2 linked regions of the Cupriavidus necator genome follow. The protein of the gene in region 2 interacts with the protein of the main gene of each other region in a pairwise test. Links are inferred from orthologs where the notes say so. Each region holds a gene or a part of one and is shown on either strand. Other genes may lie near its edges. The genes, in order: leuS and ligA.

Region 1 (11,160 bases), 1.2 Mb from region 2 along the record:
TGCGAAGGCAATGAAGAATTCATTTACGCGCTGTTCGACCTGCCGCGCCACCTGCTGCAGGAGCCGGTGGTCAGCCTGCAGGGCTTCCTGGCGGACTTCAGCCGCAATCCCGACGCACTGACGGGGCGCAAGCGCCCCTGACCCGGCGGCCCGGCGCCGTCAGTCAGCCTGCGGCGCCCGGTTGGCGCCGCGCACCATGTCGAAGCGGAACAGCCGGCATTCGATATTGCCGTTGTAGAGCGGCGTGCGGCGCGACTCCTTGAGCCGCAGCCGGCGCGGGAAGCCCATGTCGCCGGTAAACACCCACGCCTGCCAGCCCGCGAAATGCTGCTTGAGCGTGGTGGCGAAGGCACTGGCGAACTGGTTGGCGGCGGCCTCCTCCACCTCGTCGCGCGGCATCGCTTCCTCTGGCAGGCGGCGCTGGCCGCGCACCGCGATGCGCTCGCCGTACGGGGGATTCATCAACAGCAAACCCGGCTCATCAAAAGGCGGCTGCACGAAGCGCGCATCCACCTGCTTGGTGCGCGCCTCGCCCGGCAGGCCGGCACGCTCCCAGTTGGCGCGCGTGATCGCCAGCATGTCGGTGGAGATGTCCGAACCCACCACCTGCAGCTCATCGGCCGAGGCCAGCATGCGGGCGCGCTGCGCGTCCGACTTCAGCTTCTGCCAGGCCTTGGTGTCCATGCCCTTGAGCCATTCGAAGGCAAAGCTGCGGCTGCCGCCCGGCGCGATACCCAGCGCCACCTGCGCGGCCTCGATCAGGAAGGTGCCGCTGCCGCACATCGGGTCGTAGAAGGGCCGGAAGGTCTGGCCCGGCACCCAGCCCGCCAGGCGCAGGATGCCGGCGGCCAGGTTTTCCTTCAGCGGCGCCTCGCCCTTCTCGGTGCGCCAGCCGCGCTTGAACAGGGGCTCGCCGGTGGTGTCGAGGTACAGCGTGCAGTCACGCTCGGTCAGGTGGGCATAGATGCGCACATCCGGGCTGGCGGTATCGACGCTCGGGCGCACGCCCACACGCTCGCGCAGGGCATCGCAGACCCCGTCCTTGACCCGCAGCGCGGTGAAATTCAGGCTGCGCAGCGGCGACTTGTGCGAGGTGATGTCCACGCGCAGCGATTCATCGGGCGAAAACCACTGCTCCCAGCGCACGCCGCGTGCCAGCGTATAGATGTCGTCTTCATGCCGGTAGCCGCGCGCGGCCACGCGCATCAGCACCCGGCTGGCAATGCGCGAATGCAGGTTGACCGCATAGGCGGCGGCCATCTCGCCCGAGAAATTGACGCCGCCCGGCACCTCCTGGTGCACCGTGAACGGCGCCAGCGCGGCCATGCCCGGCATCGCGGCGATCTCGCGCAGTTCTTCGGCGAGCGCGCTCTCCAGGCCGCGCGGGCAAGGGGCAAAGAAGGCTTGGGTCATGTGTTGGGTTTCCTGCAAACAAAAACGTCCGCCGTAGCGGACGGGGATCTATCCGAAGCTTAGCTCAAGCCGCCGCCAGGGCGCGCTCGAGGAAATCCAGCCGGTCCTGGCCCCAGAAGGGCTGGCCGTCATGGACGTACCACGGCGCGCCGAACACGCCGGCCGAAATCGCGTCCTGGGTGTTCTGCGCATAGGCCGCCTGCACCGACTGCGCCTCGCTGGCCCTGAGCAGGCTGGCGCCGTCCAGGCCGGCCTCGTCGGCAATCTGCGCCAGCGTGGCGGCATCGGCGATATTGCGCTGCTGCGCCCACACTGCCGCGCCGATGGCGCCGGTCAGCTGCATCGCGCGGGCGGTGCCGTGCGCCAGCTGCGCCGCGATGATCAGCTTGCTGGCCGCGTCGCCCGATACCGGGAAGAACGTCGGCTGCAGATGCAGCGGCAGGCCCAGGAAGTCGCTCCAGCGCGCCAGCTCCACCAGGCGGTAGGCCTGGCGCTGGGGCGGGCGCTGCGACAGCGGCAGCCCGCCGGAGACGGAAAACACCTTGCCCAGGTCGCACGGCTTCAGGTTCACCTGCGCGCCATGGCGCTCGGCGATGGCGGCAAAGCGCGCATGGCCCAGGTAGACGTACGGCGACTGCGGCGTCAGGTAATAGTCAACCAGCTTGCTCATTTCGGTTCCGCTACAGGATTGGCAACAACAGACCGGGCGCCAGGCTCAGAACGGCTTGACGACCACCAGGATCACCACCGCCAGCAGCACCAGCACCGGCAGCTCATTGAACCAGCGATAAAACTTGTGCGAGCGCGTATTGCGCCCCGCCTCGAACTTGCGCAGCAACACGCCGCAGCCATGGTGGTAGCCGATCAGCACCAGCACCAGCGCCAGCTTGGCGTGCATCCAGCCCTGCCCCGCGCCGCGGCCGATGCCGTAGCCCAGGTACAGCCACAGACCGAACACCACCGCCGGCACCGCCAGCATGGTCATGAAGCGGAACAGCTTGCGCGCCATCAGCAACAGGCGCTGCGCGCTGGCGGCGTCGGTTTCCAGCGCCAGGTTGACGAAGATGCGCGGCAGGTAGAACAGGCCGGCGAACCACGAGACCACGAAGACGATATGCAGCGCTTTGACCCAGAGCATCGGCAGAGAGACGTTCGAGAACGATTGTTATTGTTGTTGGCGCGCGAGCGTCAGGTGCGGATCTCGCCGTGCCCGAATACCACGTACTTCAGCGAGGTCAGCCCTTCCAGCCCGACCGGGCCGCGTGCATGCAGCTTGTCGTTGGAGATGCCGATCTCCGCGCCCAGGCCATACTCGAAGCCATCGGCAAAGCGGGTCGAGGCATTGATCATCACGCTGGCCGAATCGACCTCGCGGATAAAGCGCATGCCCGCCGAGTAGTTCTCGGTGATGATCGAATCGGTATGGTGCGAACCGTATTCGTTGATATGGGCGATGGCGTCGTCGAGTCCGGCCACGGTCTTGATGGCGAGGATCGGCGCCAGGTATTCCAGGCGCCAGTCTTCCTCGGCGGCATCGACCAGGCCGGTAAAGCCGGCGGCTTCCAGCGTGGCGCGGGTGGCCGGACACACGCGCAGCTCGACGCCCTTCTCCTGGTAGATGCGGCACAGCGGCGGCAGCGCGGCGGCGGCGATGTCCTGCGACACCAGCAGCGTCTCCATGGTGTTGCACGGCGCATAGCGCTGCGTCTTGGCGTTGTCGCAGACGCGCACGGCCTTGTCCAGGTCGGCATCGGCGTCGATATAGACGTGGCAGATGCCGTCCAGGTGCTTGATCATCGGCACGCGCGCTTCTTCCATCAGCCGCGCGATCAGGCTCTTGCCGCCGCGCGGCACGATCACGTCGACGTATTCGGTCATGGTGATCAGCCGGCCCACGGCAGCGCGGTCAGTGGTCTCGATCACCTGCACCGCCTCGGACGGCAGGCCGGCCGCGGACAGGCCCTCGGCCACCAGCGCCGCCAGCGCGGTGTTGGATTCGATTGCTTCGGAGCCGCCGCGCAGGATGGTGGCGTTGCCCGACTTCAGGCACAGCGCCGCGGCGTCGATGGTCACGTTCGGGCGCGACTCGTAGATGATGCCGATCACGCCCAGCGGCACGCGCATCTGGCCGACCTGGATGCCGGTCGGGCGGAACTTCATGTTCGAGATCTCGCCGATCGGGTCGGCCAGCGCGGCGATCTGCCCCAGGCCCGCGGCCATGGTGGCGATGGCCTTGTCCGACAGCGTCAGGCGGTCGATGAAGGCGGCGTCCTGGCCGTTGGCGCGGGCGCGTTCAACGTCACGCGCGTTGACCGCCTTGAGCTTGTCGGCATCGCGGCGGATGGCCGCGGCGATGGTCAGCAGCGCGCGGTTCTTGTCGGCCGTGGAGGCACGCGCCATGGCGCGCGACGCGGCGCGGGCCTGGCGGCCGACGCGGTCCATGTATTGATTGAGGTCGAGCTCGTTCATGTCAGTGGCCCTGGGGTGGTGGCCGTCAGTGTGTTTTCCGTCCCCCCGCCGCACGCGGCGGGGGAAGCAAACCTGTGGAGTTGCGCGTTCAGCGCGCGATCATCAGGGCAAGCTGCTGCAGCCCGTCCCATGGTTCCGCCGGCAGCGGGCTGCCGCCCGGTGGCGGCAGGTCCGACAGGCCCTTGACCTGGCGGTCCAGCCGCGCCGCCAGTGCCAGCGCCGCTTCCAGCCTTGGCTGCGCCAGGCGCTGCGCGGCCTGCGGCACCAGCCGCTCGCGCGGGCCCCAGACGCGCAGTTCGCGCATCAGCACACCCGCCGGCTTGCCAGCCGCCAGCCCTTGCCGGACCTTGGATAATACGCGAATTTCCTCGGTCAGCGCCCACAGCACCAGCACCGTGGCCTCGCCCTCGCCGCGCAGCCCTTCGAGCATGCGCACCAGCCGCGGCACGTCGCCAGAGAGCATCGATTCAGACAGCTTGAACACGTCATAGCGGGCCACATTCAGCACCGCATCGTGCACCTGGTCGAAGGTGAGCTCGCCGGGCGGGTACAGCAGCCCCAGCTTCTGGATTTCCTGGTGCGCCGCCAGCAGGTTGCCCTCGACCTTGTCGGCGATGAACTGCAGCGCACGTCGGCCCGGCTCGCCGCCTTCGACGCGTTGCTGCTGCAGCGACAGCCGCTCGCCGACCCAGGCCGGCAGCCGGGTGCGGTCCACGGAGTCGACCTTGATCGACACGCCGGCGCCTTCCAGCGCCTGGAACCAGGCCGACTTGGACGCGGCAAAATCCAGCCGCGGCAGCGTCACCAGCAGCACCACGTCGGGCGACGGCTGGGCGGCCACGGCGCGCAGCGCCTCGCCGCCGTCCTTGCCGGGCTTGCCCGACGGGATGCGGAGTTCAACGATCTTGCGGTCGCCAAAGAGCGACATCGACTGCTGCGCCTCGACTAGCTGGCCCCAGTGGAAGCCGCGCTCGGCCACCAGCACGTCGCGCTCGGAGAAGCCGGCTTCGCGCGCCGCGGCGCGCAGGCGGTCGACGGCTTCCAGCACCAGCAGGTGTTCGTCGCCATGTACCACGTACAGCGGTGCCAGGCCCTTGGCCTTGGCCTGCCTCAGGTGCGCGTCGAGCCCGTCGAGCTTGAGCTGCATGCCGTGATCAGATGGCCTTGACGGCGGCCAGCCGGCGCATCAGCTGCTGCACGATATCGCGCTGCATGTCGCGGTACAGCTGCTGCTCTTCGTAGTCCTTGGCCAGCGTGTTGGCTTCGTTGTAGGTCAGGTCGCGGGTCAGCACCAGCTGCGACGGCGCGATCAGTTCATTGCCGGCGGGGTCGCGCAGGCGGAAGGTGAAACGCTGCGTCAGGCGGTATTCACGCACCACGCCCTCGGTCGTGATCGACAGGATCGACTTGGTGCGGGTGTCCTGCAGCACGTCCAGCAGGGCGTCGGCCTCTTTCTGGTCGGCTACCACCTGGGTGTCGGAACCGCCGCGGATGGCGCGGCGCAGGTCCGCGCCCATCAGCGAATTGGCCGGAATCCCGATATAGAGCCGCTTGAAGGCGAAATCCGCGTTGCCGCGCATGTGGAAGCCGCAACCGGCCAGCAGGCCCGTTGCCGGCACTGCCAGCATTGCCGCGAGCACCTTGCGGCGCCCCATGTTCAGTCGCTTCATTCTTGGCGATTCCTTGTCAGGTTCCGGGGCCAGCTTACAACACCACGTTGACCAGGCGGCCGGGTACCACCACGATCTTCTTCGGCGCCTTGCCCTCGGCAAACTTGGCCACGGTCTCGCTGGCGGCGGCGGTTGCCTCGATCGCGGCGCGGTCGGCTTCGGCGGGCACGGTGATGCTGCCGCGCACCTTGCCGTTGATCTGCAGCACCAGTTCGATCTCGCTGCGCACCAGCGCGGCTTCATCGACCTGCGGCCACGGCGCGTCGAGCAGGTCGCCGGCTTCGGCGGCGTAGCCCAGCTGGTCCCACAGGCCGTGGGTGACGTGCGGCACCACCGGGTACAGCACGCGCAGCAGGATGCCGAAGCACTCGCGGCGCGCGGCCGGCGAAGCCGTCTTGGCGTCGTCCAGCGCGTTCAGCATCTTCATCGTGGCGGACACCACGGTGTTGTACTGGATGCGCTGGTAGTCGTAGTTGGCCTGCTTGAGCACGCCGTGGATCTCGCGGCGCAGGTCGGCGTCATCGGCAGTCGGCTTGCCGCCGGCGCCGTCGCGGATGGCCGCGGCATTGGCATAGCCGTAGTTCCACACGCGGCGCAGGAAGCGCGAGGCGCCCTCGACGCCCGAGCCGCTCCACTCAAGCTGCTGCTCCGGCGGCGCGGCGAACATCACGAACAGGCGCGCGGTGTCGGCGCCGTACTGGTCGATCAGCGCCTGCGGATCGATGCCGTTGTTCTTGGACTTCGACATCTTCTCGACGCCGCCGATCACCACCGGCTGGCCGTCGGCGATCAGCGTGGCGCCTACCGGGCGGCCGCGCTCGTCGGTGCGCAGGTCGACCTCGGCCGGGTTGTACCAGTGCTTCTTGCCCGACGCGTCTTCACGGTAGTAGGTCTCGTTGAGCACCATGCCCTGCGTCAGCAGGTTGGTGAAGGGCTCGTCGAACTTGACCAGGCCCAGGTCGCGCATGACCTTGGTCCAGAAGCGTGCGTACAGCAGGTGCAGGATCGCGTGCTCGATGCCGCCGATGTACTGGTCCATCGGCATCCAGTAATCGTTGCGCGCATCGACCATGGTGGCCGCATCCGGGCAGGTATAGCGCATGTAGTACCAGCACGAGTCGATGAAGGTATCCATCGTGTCGGTCTCGCGGCGCGCCGGCTTGCCGCACGACGGGCAGGTGCACTGCAGGAAGCGCGCATCCTTGGCCAGCGGGTTGCCGGTGCCGTCCGGCACCAGGTCTTCGGGCAGCACCACCGGCAGGTCTTTCTCAGGGACCGGCACCACGCCGCAGCTGTCGCAGTGGATCAGCGGGATCGGCGTGCCCCAGTAGCGCTGGCGCGAGATGCCCCAGTCGCGCAGGCGCCAGGTCACCTTCTTCTCACCCAGGCCCTTGGCGCCCAGGTCGGCGGCAATGGCTTCGACCGCGGCCTGGTAGCCGAGGCCATCGTACTTGCCGCTGTGGATGCAGGTGCCCTGCTCCTTGTCGCCGTACCATTCCTGCCAGGCTTCGGTCGAGTACGGCTGGCCCTTCACGTCAATGACTTGCCTGATCGGCAGCTTGTACTTGAGCGCGAAGGCGAAGTCGCGCTCGTCGTGCGCGGGCACGCCCATCACGGCGCCGTCGCCGTAGCTCATCAGCACGTAGTTGCCGACCCACACGTCGACCTTCTCGCCGGTCAGCGGGTGCACCACTTGCAGGCCGGTCGGCATGCCCTTCTTCTCCATGGTCGCCATGTCGGCTTCCATGACCGAGCCGTGCTTGCATTCGTCGATAAAGGCAGCCAGTTCGGGGTTGTTCAGCGCGGCATGGGTGGCCAGCGGGTGCTCGGCGGCGACCGCGCAGAAGGTCACGCCCATGATGGTGTCGGCGCGCGTGGTGAACACGTACAGCTTGCCGTCATTGATCGGCTTGCCGTCCTCGCCGGGGATGTCGTGCGGGAACGCAAAGCGCACGCCCACGCTCTTGCCGATCCAGTTCTGCTGCATCACCTTGACGCGCTCGGGCCAGCCCAGCTGGTCCAGGTCGCCCAGCAGTTCCTCCGCATACTCGGTGATGCGCAGGTAGTACATCGGGATCTCGCGCTTTTCCACCACCGCGCCGGAGCGCCAGCCGCGGCCGTCGATGACCTGCTCGTTGGCCAGCACGGTCTGGTCGACCGGATCCCAGTTGACAGTGCCGGTCTTGCGGTAGGCGATGCCCTTTTCCAGCATCTTCAGGAACAGCCACTGGTTCCAGCGGTAGTAGTCCGGGCTGCAGGTGGCGACCTCGCGCGACCAGTCGATCGCCAGGCCCATCGACTGCATCTGCTTCTTCATGTAAGCGATGTTGTCGTAGGTCCAGGCCGCCGGCGCCACGCCGTTGTTCAGCGCGGCGTTCTCGGCCGGCATGCCGAAGGCGTCCCAGCCCATCGGCATCAGCACGTTGTTGCCGTTCATGCGCAGGTAGCGCGCCATCACGTCGTTGATGGTGTAGTTCCGCACGTGGCCCATGTGCAGCTTGCCCGACGGATACGGCAGCATCGAGCAGGCGTAGAACTTGGGCTTTTCCTTGCCGTCGGCCCCGGCCGCATGCTCCGACACGCGATAGGCGTCGATGGCTTGCCAGTGCTGCTGGGCGGCTTGTTCAACGGCGGAAGGAAGGTATTTGTCTTGCATGGTCGGGACAGCAGTCAGGACAACGTTTGCGCGGCAACTGGCCTGCCGGCATCCGGGGGAATCGTTGGAATGAGAGCAGCGGGCGCGCCGCTTGCGCGGCGCCCGCCGGGCGTGCAATGCGAAAGAAGACGATTATAACCGTGGCGGCAGGCCAGTTTCGGCCCTGCGCGCCCCGCGGCGCCTTACTTCAGGCCCAGCACGTCCTGCATGTCGAACAGGCCGTTGGGCTTGTCGGCGAGGAAACGGGCGGCGCGCACGGCACCGTCGGCATACGACTGGCGGCTGGAAGACTTGTGGCTGATCTCGATGCGCTCGCCGATGCCGGCGAACATCACGGTGTGGTCGCCGACGATATCGCCGCCGCGCACGGTGGCAAAACCGATCGAGTTGGGATTGCGCTCGCCGGTGTGGCCTTCGCGGGCATAGACGGCACAGGTCTTGAGGTCGCGGCCAAGCGCATCGGCAATCACTTCACCCATCTTCAGCGCGGTGCCCGACGGGGCATCGACCTTAAAGCGGTGATGCGCCTCGATCACTTCGATATCATAGCCAGTCGACAGCAGCCTGGCGGCCACTTCCAGCAGCTTGAAGGTGGCGTTGACACCGACGCTGAAGTTGGCGGCGAAGACGATCCCGATCGACCTGGCGGCCTCGGCCAACGCGGCCTTGCCGGCCTCGTCGAAGCCAGTGGTGCCGATCACCATCTTCACGCCCAGCTTCTTCGCCGCGGCCACGTGGGCCAGCGTGCCTTCGGGACGGGTGAAATCGATCAGGCAGTCCGCGCCGGCCAGCACCGCTTCCACATCGGAACTGATCGCCACACCGGTCTGCCGGCCCAGCAGCAGGCCCGCATCCTGGCCCAGCGCCGGCGAGCCCGGCACGTCGAGCGCGCCCGCGAGGCTCACGCCCTCGGTGTTCAGCACTTGTTCGATCAGCATGCGGCCCATGCGGCCCGATGCGCCTGCAATGGCGATGTTCATGGTGTCTGGCTCAGCGGAATATGCGCAATGCGCGGAAAGTGATCGAGCCGGCCATGCCTGACCGGCCCGGAAAACTGGTGGCGCGCCGCTGCCGGCGCGCCGTGCGGCCGATCAGTTGGCGGCCGGTTTGGGGGCCTGGGCCGGCGCCGCTGCCTCGGTGGGAGCGGCCGGCGATGCCGCAGGGGCGGGTGCCGCCTCCGGCTGCTGCGCCTGCCGCGGCACAAAGTTCTCCACCGTGGTCTGCGCTTCGGCCGGGGCGGCCGCGGCGGCTGTCGCGCCGGTGGAGATCTTGCCCGGCGTCTGGTCCTTCAGCGCCTTTTTCATGCCGTCGATCTCGGCAATCAGCTCATACTCGGACGGCAGTTCATCGCCACTGAACTTGACCAGCCGGTCGCCTTCGAAAAACACCGTGAAGCGGCGCTGCTGCACCACCGGGGTATTGCCGCGGCGGAACGAGAACACATAGTCCCAGCGGTTGGCGTGGAACACGTCATTCAGCAGCGGCGTGCCGAGCAGGAACTTGACCTGGTCGCGCGTCATGCCTTCGCGCAGTTGCGATACGGCCTCGCGCGAGACGAAATTGCCCTGCACGATGTTGATCCGGTACGGCGTGATGGCGTTGGCTACCTTGCGCGAGGTGGAATCGTAGGCTGAGCAGGCGCCGGCCAGCAGGGCCGCGGCCAGCAGGGGGACAACCAGCGTCGGGCGCATGGCGGACGAACGGATAGAACGCATGTATCTCGCTTCCGGGAGGGAAAGAAAAGTACCGCGGCACGGTACCGCAAAGCGGGCACAAAAACGGCGCAATATGCGCCGATTGCACCACACACGCCTTGTTGCGCCTGCCGCGACAACCACATGGGACGGCAACCGTGCCGGGCGCGTGACGTCGACCTGGGACATCACTACCGCGAGCGACTTTTGCTGCCAAAACCCTTATGATTCAACTATCCAGTCATTGTACTCTAGGGAGTCACCCACATGCCGAGTCCGGCGGACCTCAAGAACATCGGCCTGAAGGCGACCGTGCCCAGGCTGAAGATTCTTGAAATTTTTCAGACCAGTGAGCAGCGGCACCTGAGCGCGGAAGACGTCTACCGTATCCTGCTGAACGAGCATATGGACATCGGCCTGGCCACCGTCTACCGCGTGCTGACCCAGTTCGAGCAGGCGGGCCTGCTCTCGCGCAACAACTTTGAATCCGGCAAGGCGATTTTCGAACTCAACGAAGGCAAGCACCATGACCACCTGGTGTGCCTCGACTGCGGCCGCGTCGAGGAGTTCTTCGACTCTGAAATCGAGCACCGCCAGCAAAGCATCGCGCGCGAGCGCGGCTTTACGCTGCAGGAACATGCACTGTCGCTGTACGGCAATTGCACCAAAACAGACTGTCCCCACAGACCCAAACGATAAGCCTGCACGCTCCACCGCGGAGCGCAGACGGGCAACAAAAAACCGGCGCCAGGCGCCGGTTTTTTGTTTGGGCTGCTCGCCGCAGGATGCTGCTCAGGGTGCCTGCAGGTCTTGCAGGTCCTGTTCGGTGACCACCCGTGCCGGGCGTGCCGGCGGCAGTCCGACAAACTCGCCCACCACCTGGCGGAACAGGTTGCGCGCCCACACCAGCATCGGATGGGTGTTGCGGCTGCGGTGCCAGAACATGTTCAGGCCGAGCATGGTGTTCAGTTCCGACGGCAGCGGGAAGGCCTTCAGGCCATAGGTCTCGCAGGCCATGTCCTTGGTCAGCGCATTGACGGTGAAGATCATGTCGGTCTGCGAGGCCAGTTCGGCCTGGGCACGCCATGAATGTACCGTCAGCGTCGCATTGCGCTTGAGCCCGCGCTGCTGCAGCGCGTAGTCGAGCGGAATCAGCGACGGCGCCGGGCGGCCGGAGCCGCCGGAATGCGCCATGAAGATATGGCCGCAATCCAGGTATTGCTCCAGCGAGCAGTGGTTCTTGAGCACCGGATGGCTC
Region 2 (10,907 bases):
GCGACACCGGCTTCATGGCGGCCACGTGCATGGCCACGTCCTTGGCGGCGGCTTCGTCGCCATCGAACTCGACCATCACGCCGATGCGGGTGCCGTGCAGGTACGAAACCAGCTTGCCGCCGTTGGCGTAGCGGGCAAAGCGGCGGATCGTCAGGTTCTCGCCGATCTTGCCGATCAGGGCCGTGCGGGTGGCTTCAACGCTCACGCCGTCGATTTCCAGCGCCGACAGGGCGGCCACGTCGGCCGGGTTCTGCTTGGCGATCAGTTCGGCGACCTTGGCCGAGAACGCGAGGAAGTCGTCATTCTTGGAGACGAAATCGGTCTCGCAGTTCAGTTCGACCAGCACGCCGGTGGTGCCGTCGATGAACGATGCGACCACGCCTTCGGCAGTCACGCGCGAGGCGGCCTTGCTGGCCTTGTTGCCCAGCTTGACGCGCAGCAGCTCTTCGGCCTTGTCCAGGTCGCCGTCGGCCTCGGTCAGGGCCTTCTTGCACTCCATCATCGGCGCGTCGGTCTTCGCGCGCAGTTCTGCAACCATGCTTGCGGTAATTGCCGCCATTTGTCACTCCTTGAATGGTTCACGCCGGCTGCCGGCAGTCGCCTGCGGCACCCGGTCGGTGGGTCTACAGCACACCCGCGGCAGATACTGCCTGCGGCGGATGACAACAATTCAAATTCAAAAAAAGGGGGCGCCAGATGTGCCCCCTTTTAATTGCCCTTCTTGCCCGGCTGCCGGCGTACCCCGGCTTTCGCCTTGCGCGCAGCCCGTGATGACGGGCGGCAAGCGTTGCTTGTCTGTCGTGCGGTGACGATGCGCGCTAGCGGGTTCCTTTCCGGCAATCAGGCGGCGGGCAATCAGCCTTCCTGCACTTCGACGAATTCGTCGTCGCCGCCGCGAGCGGCTTCAACCACTTCCTGCACCGCGTTGGCACGGCCTTCCAGGATCGCGTCGGCCACGCCGCGCACGTACAGGGCCACGGCCTTGCTCGAGTCGTCGTTGCCCGGGATCACGTAGTCGATGCCTTCCGGCGAGTGGTTGGTATCAACCACGCCGATCACCGGCACGCCCAGCTTGTTGGCTTCGGTCACGGCAATCTTGTGGTAGCCGACGTCGACCACGAAGATCGCGTCCGGAACGCCGCCCATGTCCTTGATGCCGCCGATCGACTTTTCCAGCTTGAGCATCTCGCGCTCGAACATCAGCGCTTCCTTCTTGCTCATGGTTTCCAGCGCGCCGGCTTCCTTGGCGGCTTCCATGTCCTTCAGGCGCTTGATCGAGGTCTTGACCGTCTTGAAGTTGGTCAGCATGCCGCCGAGCCAGCGGGCGTCGACGTAGGGCATGCCGGCACGGCCAGCTTCTTCAGCCAGGATTTCGCGCGACTGGCGCTTGGTGCCCACGAAAAGGATGGTGCCGCGATTGGCTGCCAGCTGACGCACGTACTTCATTGCGTCCTGGAACATCGGCAACGTCTTTTCGAGGTTGATGATGTGGATCTTGTTGCGATGACCGAAGATGAAGGGGGCCATCTTCGGGTTCCAGAAGCGGGTCTGGTGGCCGAAGTGGCAACCGGCTTCCAGCATTTCGCGCATGGTAACGGACATGTAAAACTCCAGAGGGTTAGGTCTGAAGCCCGCCCCGACATTCCTGAAAAGGAACACCCCGGATAGGCGGGCCAGCGATTTCAAACGACAGCAGGAACAATCCTGCAAAATACCGGCCTGGCGCACGCAATGCTGCGCCGCAACCAAGTCAGCCCGCTATTGTAGCAACAAAAGTGCGGCCCACTCAAGCCGCCCGGCTTCCTGGCGCCCTGCGGACTCCGCCCAGCACCGGCGCGCACAGGCTGCGATCTGGCCCCGATGGTGCGATAATCCTACATTGACCTTTCGATTTCGGCGCGGCCAGTGGCCTCGCCATCACTTTTTTGGCGACGCAGCATGAGCATTCACCTGAACACCGCCGAAGACATCGCCCAGATGCGCGTGGCTTGCCGCCTTGGGTCCGAGGTCCTCGACTACATCACGCCCTTCGTTCAGCCAGGCATCACCACCGGCGAGATCGACCGCCTGTGCCACGCCTACATGCGTGAAGTGCAAGGCACTGTGTCGGCGTGCCTGAACTATGCCCCCCCCGGCTATCCGCCCTTCCCCGGCGCGATCTGCACCTCGGTCAACGACGTGATCTGCCATGGCATTCCGGGCGACCGCGTGCTGAAGAACGGTGACGCGATCAACCTGGACATCACGGTCATCACCAAGGAAGGGTACTACGGCGACAACAGCCGCATGTTCATCGTCGGCGAGGGCTCGATCCTGGCCAAGCGCCTGTCGCAGGTGACCTATGAATGCATGTGGAAGGGTATCGCGCAGGTTCGCCACGGCGCCCGTCTGGGCGACATCGGCCACGCCATCCAGATACACGCCGAAGCCGCCGGCTACAGCGTGGTGCGCGAGTACTGCGGCCACGGCATCGGCAAGAACTTCCACGAAGACCCGCAGATCCTGCACTACGGCCGCCCGGGCACCGGCGCCGAGATCAAGGCCGGCATGATCTTCACCATTGAGCCGATGATCAACGCCGGCAAGCGCGATATCCGCACCATGCCCGACCAGTGGACGGTCAAGACCCGCGACCGCAGCCTGTCGGCGCAGTGGGAGCACACCGTGCTGGTCACGGAGACCGGCTACGAGGTCCTCACGGTATCGGCCGGGAGCCCGGCGCCGCCGGCCTTTATCACCGATTCCGTCGCGGCCTGAGGTCGCACTGAAGCCAGGGGCGCCTGACCGGGCGCCTTTCTTTTTCCAGCCGTGCCCACCAATCCGCTCGCCGAGCCCGCCACCACCATGGACACCACGCCGGAACTGCTGCTTGCCGCGCGCGTGCGCGACCAGCTCAAAGCCGACAAGCAGGCACTGTTTGCCGACTTCAACATCAGCGCCAATGTCGGCACGCTGATCACGCGGCTGCGCCGCGCCGTCGACGCCGGGCTGGTGGAAGCCTGGCGCGGCCTGGGGATGCCCGCGGGCGCGGCGCTGGTGGCGGTGGGCGGCTATGGCCGCGGCGAGCTGCTGCCTTACTCCGACGTCGACGTGCTGCTGTTGCTGCCCGCCGAGCCAGACCAGGACACCACCGGGCGCCTGGAGCGCTTTATCGGCCTGTGCTGGGACCTCGGGCTGGAGATCGGCTCTTCGGTGCGCACCGTGGACGATTGCATCCGCGAGTCGCGCCAGGACGTCACCATCCAGACCTCGCTGCTGGAAGCGCGGCTGCTGACCGGCAGCCGCAAGCTGTTCGAGTCGATGCGTACGCGCTACCTCGCCGACCTGGACCCGGCCGCGTTCTTCCAGGCCAAGCTGCTGGAAATGCGCCAGCGCCACGCCAAGTACCAGGACACGCCCTACTCGCTCGAGCCCAACTGCAAGGAAAGCCCCGGCGGCCTGCGCGATCTGCAGGTGATCCTGTGGATGACCAAGGCGGCGGGCCTGGGCGACAGCTGGAAAGAACTTTTCGAGCGCGGCCTGCTGACGCAGCGCGAAGCGCAGGAGCTCGCGCGCAACGAGCGCCTGCTCAAGACCATCCGCGCGCGCCTGCACCTGGTGGCCGGCCGGCGCCAGGACGTGCTGGTATTCGACCTGCAGACCGCGCTGGCGGAGTCCTTCGGCTATCGCCAGACCACCAGCAAGCGCGCCAGCGAACAACTGATGCGCCGCTACTACTGGGCGGCCAAGGCAGTCACGCAGCTCAACAGCGTGCTGCTGCTGAACATCGAGGCGATGCTGTTCCCGAGCGAGTCTCAGGTGACGCGCGTGCTCAACGAGCGCTTTGTCGAGCGCCAGGGCATGCTGGAAATCACCAGCGACGACATCTATGAACGCGACCCGCACGCGATCCTGGAAACCTTCCTGCTGTACCAGCGCACGCCCGGCGTGAAAGGCCTGTCGCCGCGCACGCTGCGCGGGCTGTACAACGCGCGCACCGTGATGAATGCGGGCTGGCGCAACGATCCGGAAAACCGCCGCCTGTTCCTGGCCATCATGCAGGAGCCGCAGGGCATCACCCACGCGCTGCGCCTGATGAACCAGACCAGCGTGCTGGGCCGCTACCTGATCAACTTCCGGCGCATCGTCGGCCAGATGCAGCACGACCTGTTCCACGTCTACACCGTGGACCAGCACATCCTGATGGTGGTGCGCAACATGCGCCGCTTCGCCATCGTCGAGCACACCCACGAGTTCCCGTTCTGCAGCCAGCTGATGGCCAGCTTCGACAAGCCGTGGGTGCTGTGGGTGGCAGCGCTGTTCCACGACATCGCCAAGGGCCGCGGCGGCGACCACTCGAAGCTTGGCACCGTGGATGCGCGCCGCTTCTGCAAGCAGCACGGCATTGCGCGCGAAGACGCCGACCTGGTCTGCTGGCTGGTCGAGCACCACCTGACCATGAGCCACGTGGCGCAGAAGCAGGACCTGACCGATCCCGATGTGATCCACGCCTTTGCCCGCGTGGTCGGCAGCGAACGCTACCTGACCGCGCTCTACCTGCTGACCGTGGCCGACATCCGCGGCACCAGTCCCAAGGTATGGAACGCGTGGAAGGGCAAGCTGCTGGAAGACCTGTACCACATCACGCTGCGCGTGCTCGGCGGCGCGCGCGTGGATTCGCATTCGCTGTGGTCGCAGCGCAAGGAAGACACCATCTCCGAGCTGCGCCTGAAGGCCTTCGACCCGGCGCTGGGCAAGTCCCTGTGGGCGCAGCTCGACGTGGCTTTCTTCCTGCGCCACGATTCGCACGATATCGCCTGGCTCACGCGCCACCTGTACAACAAGGTGGACAGCCCCACGCCGGTGGTCAAGGCACGCGTCTCCCCCGCCGGCGAAGGCCTGCAGGTGGCGGTCTACGTCAAGGACCAGCCCGACCTGTTCGCGCGCATCTGCGGCTACTTCGAGCGCAAGGCATTCTCGATCCAGGACGCCAAGATCCACACCACGCGCCACGGCTACGCGCTGGACACGTTCCAGGTCACCGACCCCGGCATGGCCGGCGACGGCGGCAGCTACCGCGACATCATCGCGCTGGTCGAGCACGAACTGTGCGAGCGGCTGCGCCTGCAAGGCGCACTGCCCGAACCCACGCAGGGGCGGCTGTCGCGCCAGTCGCGCAGCTTCCCGATCAAGCCGCGCGTGGACCTGCGCCCCGACGAGCGCGGCCAGTATTACCTGCTGTCGCTGTCCGCCAACGACCGCACCGGCCTGCTGTACGCCATCGCCCGCGTACTGGCACGGCATCGCGTATCCGTCCACACGGCACGCATCAACACCCTGGGCGAACGCGTCGAAGACGTGTTCCTGGTCGACGGCAGCCGCCTGGCTGCCGACAACCGATTGCAGATTCAGCTTGAACAGGACTTGCTCGCCGCCCTCGCCATCTGAGGCGGGCGGGCAGCATCAACATATGACCGACAGCAATTCGCCGAAGCGCAAGACGCTAGGTATCAAGGCCGCCAGCGACACCGGCACGGCCGCGCGCAAGACCGGTACCCGCCCCGTGCGCGTGTCCGACCTGAACCGCAAGCGCGTGCAAGCCGTCTCCGAAGGCATCAAGCGCGCCCAGGAGCGCGCCGGCGGCAAGACCGGCGGCCGTCCGGCCCAGGGCGAAGCGCAGGCCCGCGCGCCGCGTCCCGCTGACGGCGAACGCCAGGCACGCCCGCGCCGCCCGGAAGGCGGCGAGGCGCGTCCGCGCCGCTTCGGCGATGACGAAAGCCGTCCCCGCCGTTATGGCGATGACCGGGGCGAGGCACGTCCGCGCCGCTTCGAAGGCGGCGAGGCGCGCCCGCCGCGCCGCTTCGGCGACGACGACAACCGCCCGCGCCGCACTGGCGATGACCGGGGCGAGGCACGTCCGCGCCGTTTCGAGGGCGGCGATTCGCGTCCGCCGCGCCGTTTTGGCGACGACGACAACCGCCCGCGCCGCACGGGCGACGATCGCGGCGAGGCACGTCCGCGCCGTTTCGAAGGCGGCGAAGCGCGCCCGCCGCGCCGCTTCGAGGGCGGTGATTCGCGTCCGCCGCGCCGTGCTGGCGAGGACAACAACCGCCCCCGCCGTTTCGAAGGCGCCGAATCGCGTCCGCGCCGCGTTGGCGATGACGAGAACCGCCCTCGCCGCTTCGAAGGCGCCGACTCGCGCCCGCGCCGCTATGGCGACGACGAGAACCGTCCCCGCCGCTTCGAAGGCGCCGACTCGCGTCCGCGCCGTTATGGCGATGACGACCAGCGCCCGCGCCCCGCGCCGTCGGGCGAGCGCCGCCGTGAAGGCACCGCGCCGGCACGCCGCTTCAGCGACACCGCCGACCGCATCCGCACCGCAGGCCCGGCACGCCAGCAGGCACCGGCCGCGCGCCAGGAAAAGCCCGCCCGCGCCGAGTCCAGCCACGACGATGGCCTGGTGCGCCTGTCCAAGCGCATGTCCGAACTGGGCCTGTGCTCGCGCCGCGAAGCCGACGAATGGATCCCGCACGGCTGGGTGCTGGTCGACGGCAAGCCCGTGACCGAACTGGGCAGCCGCATCCGCCCCGACGCCGAGATCGAGATCATGCAGGAAGCGCGCTCCGAACAAGGCGAGCGTGTCACGGTGCTGCTGAACAAGCCGGTGGGCTACGTCTCCGGCCAGGCCGAAGACGGCTACGAGCCGGCCGCGGTGCTGTTCACCCCCGAGAACCAGTGGGAAGGCGATCCCACGCGCAAGCGCTTTGCCCCGTGGCAACGCAAGAGCCTGGCACCCGCCGGCCGCCTTGATATCGACTCAACCGGCCTGCTAGTGCTGACGCAGGACGGCCGCGTCGCGCGCGCGCTGATCGGCGAGGATTCGACCGTCGAGAAGGAATACCTGGTGCGCGTGATCTGGCACTCGCCGCAGGGCGTGGTCGAGCGCAATATCAGCGCGGAATTCCCGGCCGATGATCTCGAGCTGCTGCGCCACGGGCTGTCGCTGGATGGCGTTCCCCTCAAGCCGGCCAAGGTGAGCTGGCAGAACGAGGAGCAGCTGCGCTTCGTGCTGCGCGAAGGCCGCAAGCGCCAGATCCGTCGGATGTGCGAGCAGGTCGGGCTGCAGGTGGTCGGCCTCAAGCGCGTGCGCATGGGACGCGTGGTGCTGGGGGACCTGCCGCCGGGCAAGTGGCGGTTCCTGGGGCAGTTTGAGAAGTTCTGATTCCGGAATTCGCCGACACAAAAAAACCGGTCCTGGGGACCGGTTTTTTTGCGCCTTGCGCGGGTTCGATACCGCGCCGCACAGCTCTTCAATCGTCGTTATTCGGCGGCAGATCCGGAAACAACACCTCCGTAAACCCAAACTGCCTGAAGTCCTTGATCCGCATCGGATAGAGGATCCCCTGCAGGTGGTCGCACTCATGCTGCACCACACGCGCATGGAAGCCCTCGGCCACGCGCTCGATGCGGTTGCCCATCAGGTCATGGCCGCTGTACTTCAGCCGCAGGTGGCGCGGCACCACGCCGCGCAGGCCGGGGACGGACAGGCAGCCCTCCCAGCCGTCCTCCATCTCGTCGGACTCCATTTCCAGCACCGGATTGATCAGCACTGTCTTGGGCACGGTCGGCGCGTCCGGGTAGCGCGGGTTGCGGTCGAAGCCGAAGATCACCACCTGCAGGTCCACGCCGATCTGCGGCGCGGCCAGGCCCGCGCCGTTGGCGTGGTCCATGGTGTCGAACATGTCTTCGATCAGCGTGCGCAGCTCCGGCGTATTGAAGCGCTCCACCGGCCGCGCCACCTGCAGCAGGCGCGGATCGCCCATCTTGAGAATCTCGCGGATCATGGTTGTTTCCCCGGTTATTCCTGTGCCGGCGCGGCGCCGGCCTCTGCCAGCAGCGCCAGCATGCCGGCCTCGTCCAGCACCGGCACGCCCAGCGCCTCGGCCTTGTCGAGCTTGCTGCCTGCCTCGGCGCCCGCGACCACGTAGTCGGTCTTCTTCGATACCGAACCCGCCACCTTGGCGCCGGCGGCTTCCAGCAGTTCCTTGGCGTCCTCGCGCGACATGGTGGGCAGCGTGCCGGTCAGCACGAAGGTCTTGCCCGACAGTGGCGCCGGGGCCTTGGCCACCGGCTCGCTTTCCGTCCAGTGTACGCCTGCGGCGCGCAGTTGTTCGATGACCTCGACGTTGTGCGGCTCGGCAAAGAAGTGCGCGATCGACTGCGCCACCACCGGGCCGACGTCGTTCACCTCCAGCAGCGCGGCTTCGTCGGCTGCCATCAGCGCATCGAGCTTGCCGAAATGCCTGGCCAGGTCCTTGGCGGTGGCTTCGCCCACATGGCGGATGCCCAGCGCGAAGATAAAGCGGTTCATGGTGGTCTCGCGCGACGCGTCGATCGCCGCCACCAGGTTGGCCGCCGACTTGTCGGCCATGCGCTCCAGCGCGGCCAGCTTGGCCACGCCCAGCTTGAACAGATCCGCCGGCGTGCGCACGATGCCCTGGTCGACCAGTTGCTCGACCAGCTTGTCGCCCAGGCCTTCGATATCCATGGCGCGCCGCTGCGCGAAGTGCAGCAGCGCCTGCTTGCGCTGCGCGGCGCAGATCAGGCCGCCGGTGCAGCGGGCGATGGCTTCGTCTTCCAGCTTTTCGATATGCGAGCCGCAGACCGGGCAGGCAGTCGGCATCACGAACGCGCGCGCATCGTCGGGGCGGCGTTCGGTCACCACGGCGACCACCTCCGGGATCACGTCGCCGGCGCGGCGCACGATCACGGTGTCGCCGATATGCACGTCCTTGCGGCGGATCTCGTCCTCGTTGTGCAGCGTGGCGTTGGTCACCGTGACGCCGCCGACAAACACCGGCTTGAGCCGCGCCACCGGCGTGATCGCGCCGGTGCGGCCGACCTGCACTTCGATGTCCTCGACGATGGTGGTCATTTCCTGCGCCGGGAACTTGTGCGCCAGCGCAAAACGCGGCGCGCGCGAGACAAAGCCCAGGCGCTCCTGTTCGGCCAGTGCGTTGACCTTGTAGACCACGCCGTCGATGTCATACGGCAGCGCGTCGCGGCGCTGGCCGATATCGCGGTAGAAATCCAGCAGGCCCTGCGCGCCCTTCACCACCGCCCGGTCCTTGCACACTGGCAGACCCAGCGCGGCAAAGCCGTCGAGCATGGCGCTGTGGGTGGGCGGACGGTCCACGCCCTGCAGCTCGCCCAGGCCGTAGGCGAAGAACGACAGCGGCCGCTTGGCGGTGATGCGCGGATCGAGCTGGCGCAGGCTGCCCGCGGCGGCGTTGCGCGGGTTGACGAAGGTCTTCTCGCCGGCCTCGGCCTGGCGTTCGTTGAGCTTGTCGAAGTCGCCGCGGTACATGAAGACTTCGCCCCGCACTTCAAGCACGGCGGGAGCCTGGCCGCGCAGCTTCAGCGGGATCGCCTTGATGGTGCGCACGTTGACCGTGACATCTTCGCCGGTCTCGCCGTCGCCGCGGGTGGCGGCCTGCACCAGCCTGCCGTCCTCATAGCGCAGCGACATGGCCAGGCCGTCGAACTTCAGCTCGCAGGCGTACTCGACCGCATCGGCCGCGCTGAACAGGTCCTGCTCGCCGGCTGCGGGCGCGGTGCGGCCCAGGCCCTGCGCGCAGCGGCGGTCGAAGTTCAGCACGTCGTCGTCGGCGAAGCCGTTGTTGAGCGACAGCATCGGCACGCGGTGGCGCACCGAATCGAAGGCCGACAGCGGCTCGCCGCCCACGCGCTGGGTGGGCGAGTCCGGCGTCTGCAGTTCGGGATGCTCCAGCTCCAGCGCCTGCAGCTCGCTGAACAGCGCGTCGTACTCGGCGTCGGGAATGGTAGGCGCGTCCAGCACGTAGTACTGGTAGTTGTGGCGATCCAGCTCGTCGCGCAGCCAGGCCACGCGCTTGGCGGCGGCTTCGGGCGGCAAGGGGCCGGCGGGCGCGGAGGCATCTGCCTGCGCGCCGCGGTGTGTTGCGGTCATGGCAGGCTCCGGCTAGATACTGAACAGGCGCTGCGCCACCAACGAACCGGCCGGCATGCCGCGCGCTTCCAGCTTGTTGTACAGCGTTTCAAGCTGGCTGAAGATCGCGACGAACGAGGCCTCGGTCAGCGGCCGCAATTGTCGTCGACCAGCTGCGCGCCCATGCGCTGGGCCAGCGTGTGACCGTATTCGCACACGGTCTTGAACGGCCTGGCGGCCTGGTCGGCCACCGGCACGTCGAGCAGCAGCGTGATCTGGCGGCCGGCCTTGACGGTCAGGTCGTCGCGCAGGAAGTTGGTGTCGCCGAACTGCAGCGTGAACAGCGGACGCTGCACGCCCTCGGCATTGGCCTGGTAGCGGATAAAACGCGTGCCGTCGCGCGACAGCACCAGCCCGTCCTGCGTGGCAACGTTCTGCACGTACGCCGCCGACCACGGCGCGCCATCCGAGATCACGTTGACGCCCAGCTGCACGTCGCAGCCGGCGGCAAAGCCGTCGAGCTCGCGCGCATTGGCGACGGTCTCGCTCATGTCCGGCAGGTCGGCCGAAGCGTCGAGCGACTCGGCCAGCGACTCCACCGCGGTGATGAACTCCGAAAATTCCAGCGCGTTGAGCGGGCCGCCGCGGTTGGCCAGCTGCACGCCGACCTGCAGGTCTTCGTACTGGTGGCCGGCGGTGACCGGCTCCCATGCATTGGCTTCGGTGCGCAGGCCCTCGATATGGACCTGCTTGGTGCCGGCGCGGCGCAGCCGGCCGGTCAGCGGCAGGATGCGGTCACCGGAGGCCTTGCGCTCCAGGTGCAGGGGCACGATGCAGTCGATCAGCGGATCGATCAAGGCAGGCGTGGGCTGGCCATCGGGCACGGCGGCCACCGGAGCTGGGGCGGGTGCAGGTGCGGGAACCGGGGCCGGAGTGGCCTCGGCTTTGGCTTCAGCCTCGT

The links.
Region 1: the proteins of ligA (region 2) and leuS interact in binary tests that used the Escherichia coli proteins (3 or more experiments, as listed by UniProt). The link is inferred for Cupriavidus necator from one-to-one orthologs.

The regions. Positions count from the first base shown.
Region 1 is NZ_CP066018.1:2,163,225-2,174,384, reverse strand. The notes cover bases 5,387-8,536. They hold leuS (leucine--tRNA ligase), read right to left. Parts: upstream 8,209-8,536; coding sequence 5,587-8,208; downstream 5,387-5,586. Other genes in these bases: dapB (4-hydroxy-tetrahydrodipicolinate reductase), read right to left, coding at 8,391-8,536; I6H87_RS10140 (LPS-assembly lipoprotein LptE), read right to left, coding at 5,387-5,552. In the rest of the region: I6H87_RS10170 (response regulator), read left to right, coding at 1-141; I6H87_RS10165 (THUMP domain-containing class I SAM-dependent RNA methyltransferase), read right to left, coding at 160-1,413; I6H87_RS10160 (2-hydroxychromene-2-carboxylate isomerase), read right to left, coding at 1,478-2,083; I6H87_RS10155 (CopD family protein), read right to left, coding at 2,129-2,551; I6H87_RS10150 (glutamate-5-semialdehyde dehydrogenase), read right to left, coding at 2,602-3,882; holA (DNA polymerase III subunit delta), read right to left, coding at 3,971-5,029; more of I6H87_RS10140, read right to left, coding at 5,037-5,386; more of dapB, read right to left, coding at 8,537-9,188; I6H87_RS10125 (outer membrane protein assembly factor BamE), read right to left, coding at 9,300-9,923; fur (ferric iron uptake transcriptional regulator), read left to right, coding at 10,170-10,601; I6H87_RS10115 (LysR family transcriptional regulator), read right to left, coding at 10,695-11,160.
Region 2 is NZ_CP066018.1:3,324,397-3,335,303, reverse strand. What follows is about bases 7,403-10,299. They hold ligA (NAD-dependent DNA ligase LigA), read right to left. Parts: upstream 9,968-10,299; coding sequence 7,838-9,967; downstream 7,403-7,837. Other genes in these bases: def (peptide deformylase), read right to left, coding at 7,403-7,823. Also shown: tsf (translation elongation factor Ts), read right to left, coding at 1-559; rpsB (30S ribosomal protein S2), read right to left, coding at 856-1,602; map (type I methionyl aminopeptidase), read left to right, coding at 1,939-2,757; I6H87_RS15600 ([protein-PII] uridylyltransferase), read left to right, coding at 2,845-5,427; I6H87_RS15595 (pseudouridine synthase), read left to right, coding at 5,450-7,201; more of def, read right to left, coding at 7,290-7,402. UniProt on the Escherichia coli protein: DNA ligase that catalyzes the formation of phosphodiester linkages between 5'-phosphoryl and 3'-hydroxyl groups in double-stranded DNA using NAD as a coenzyme and as the energy source for the reaction.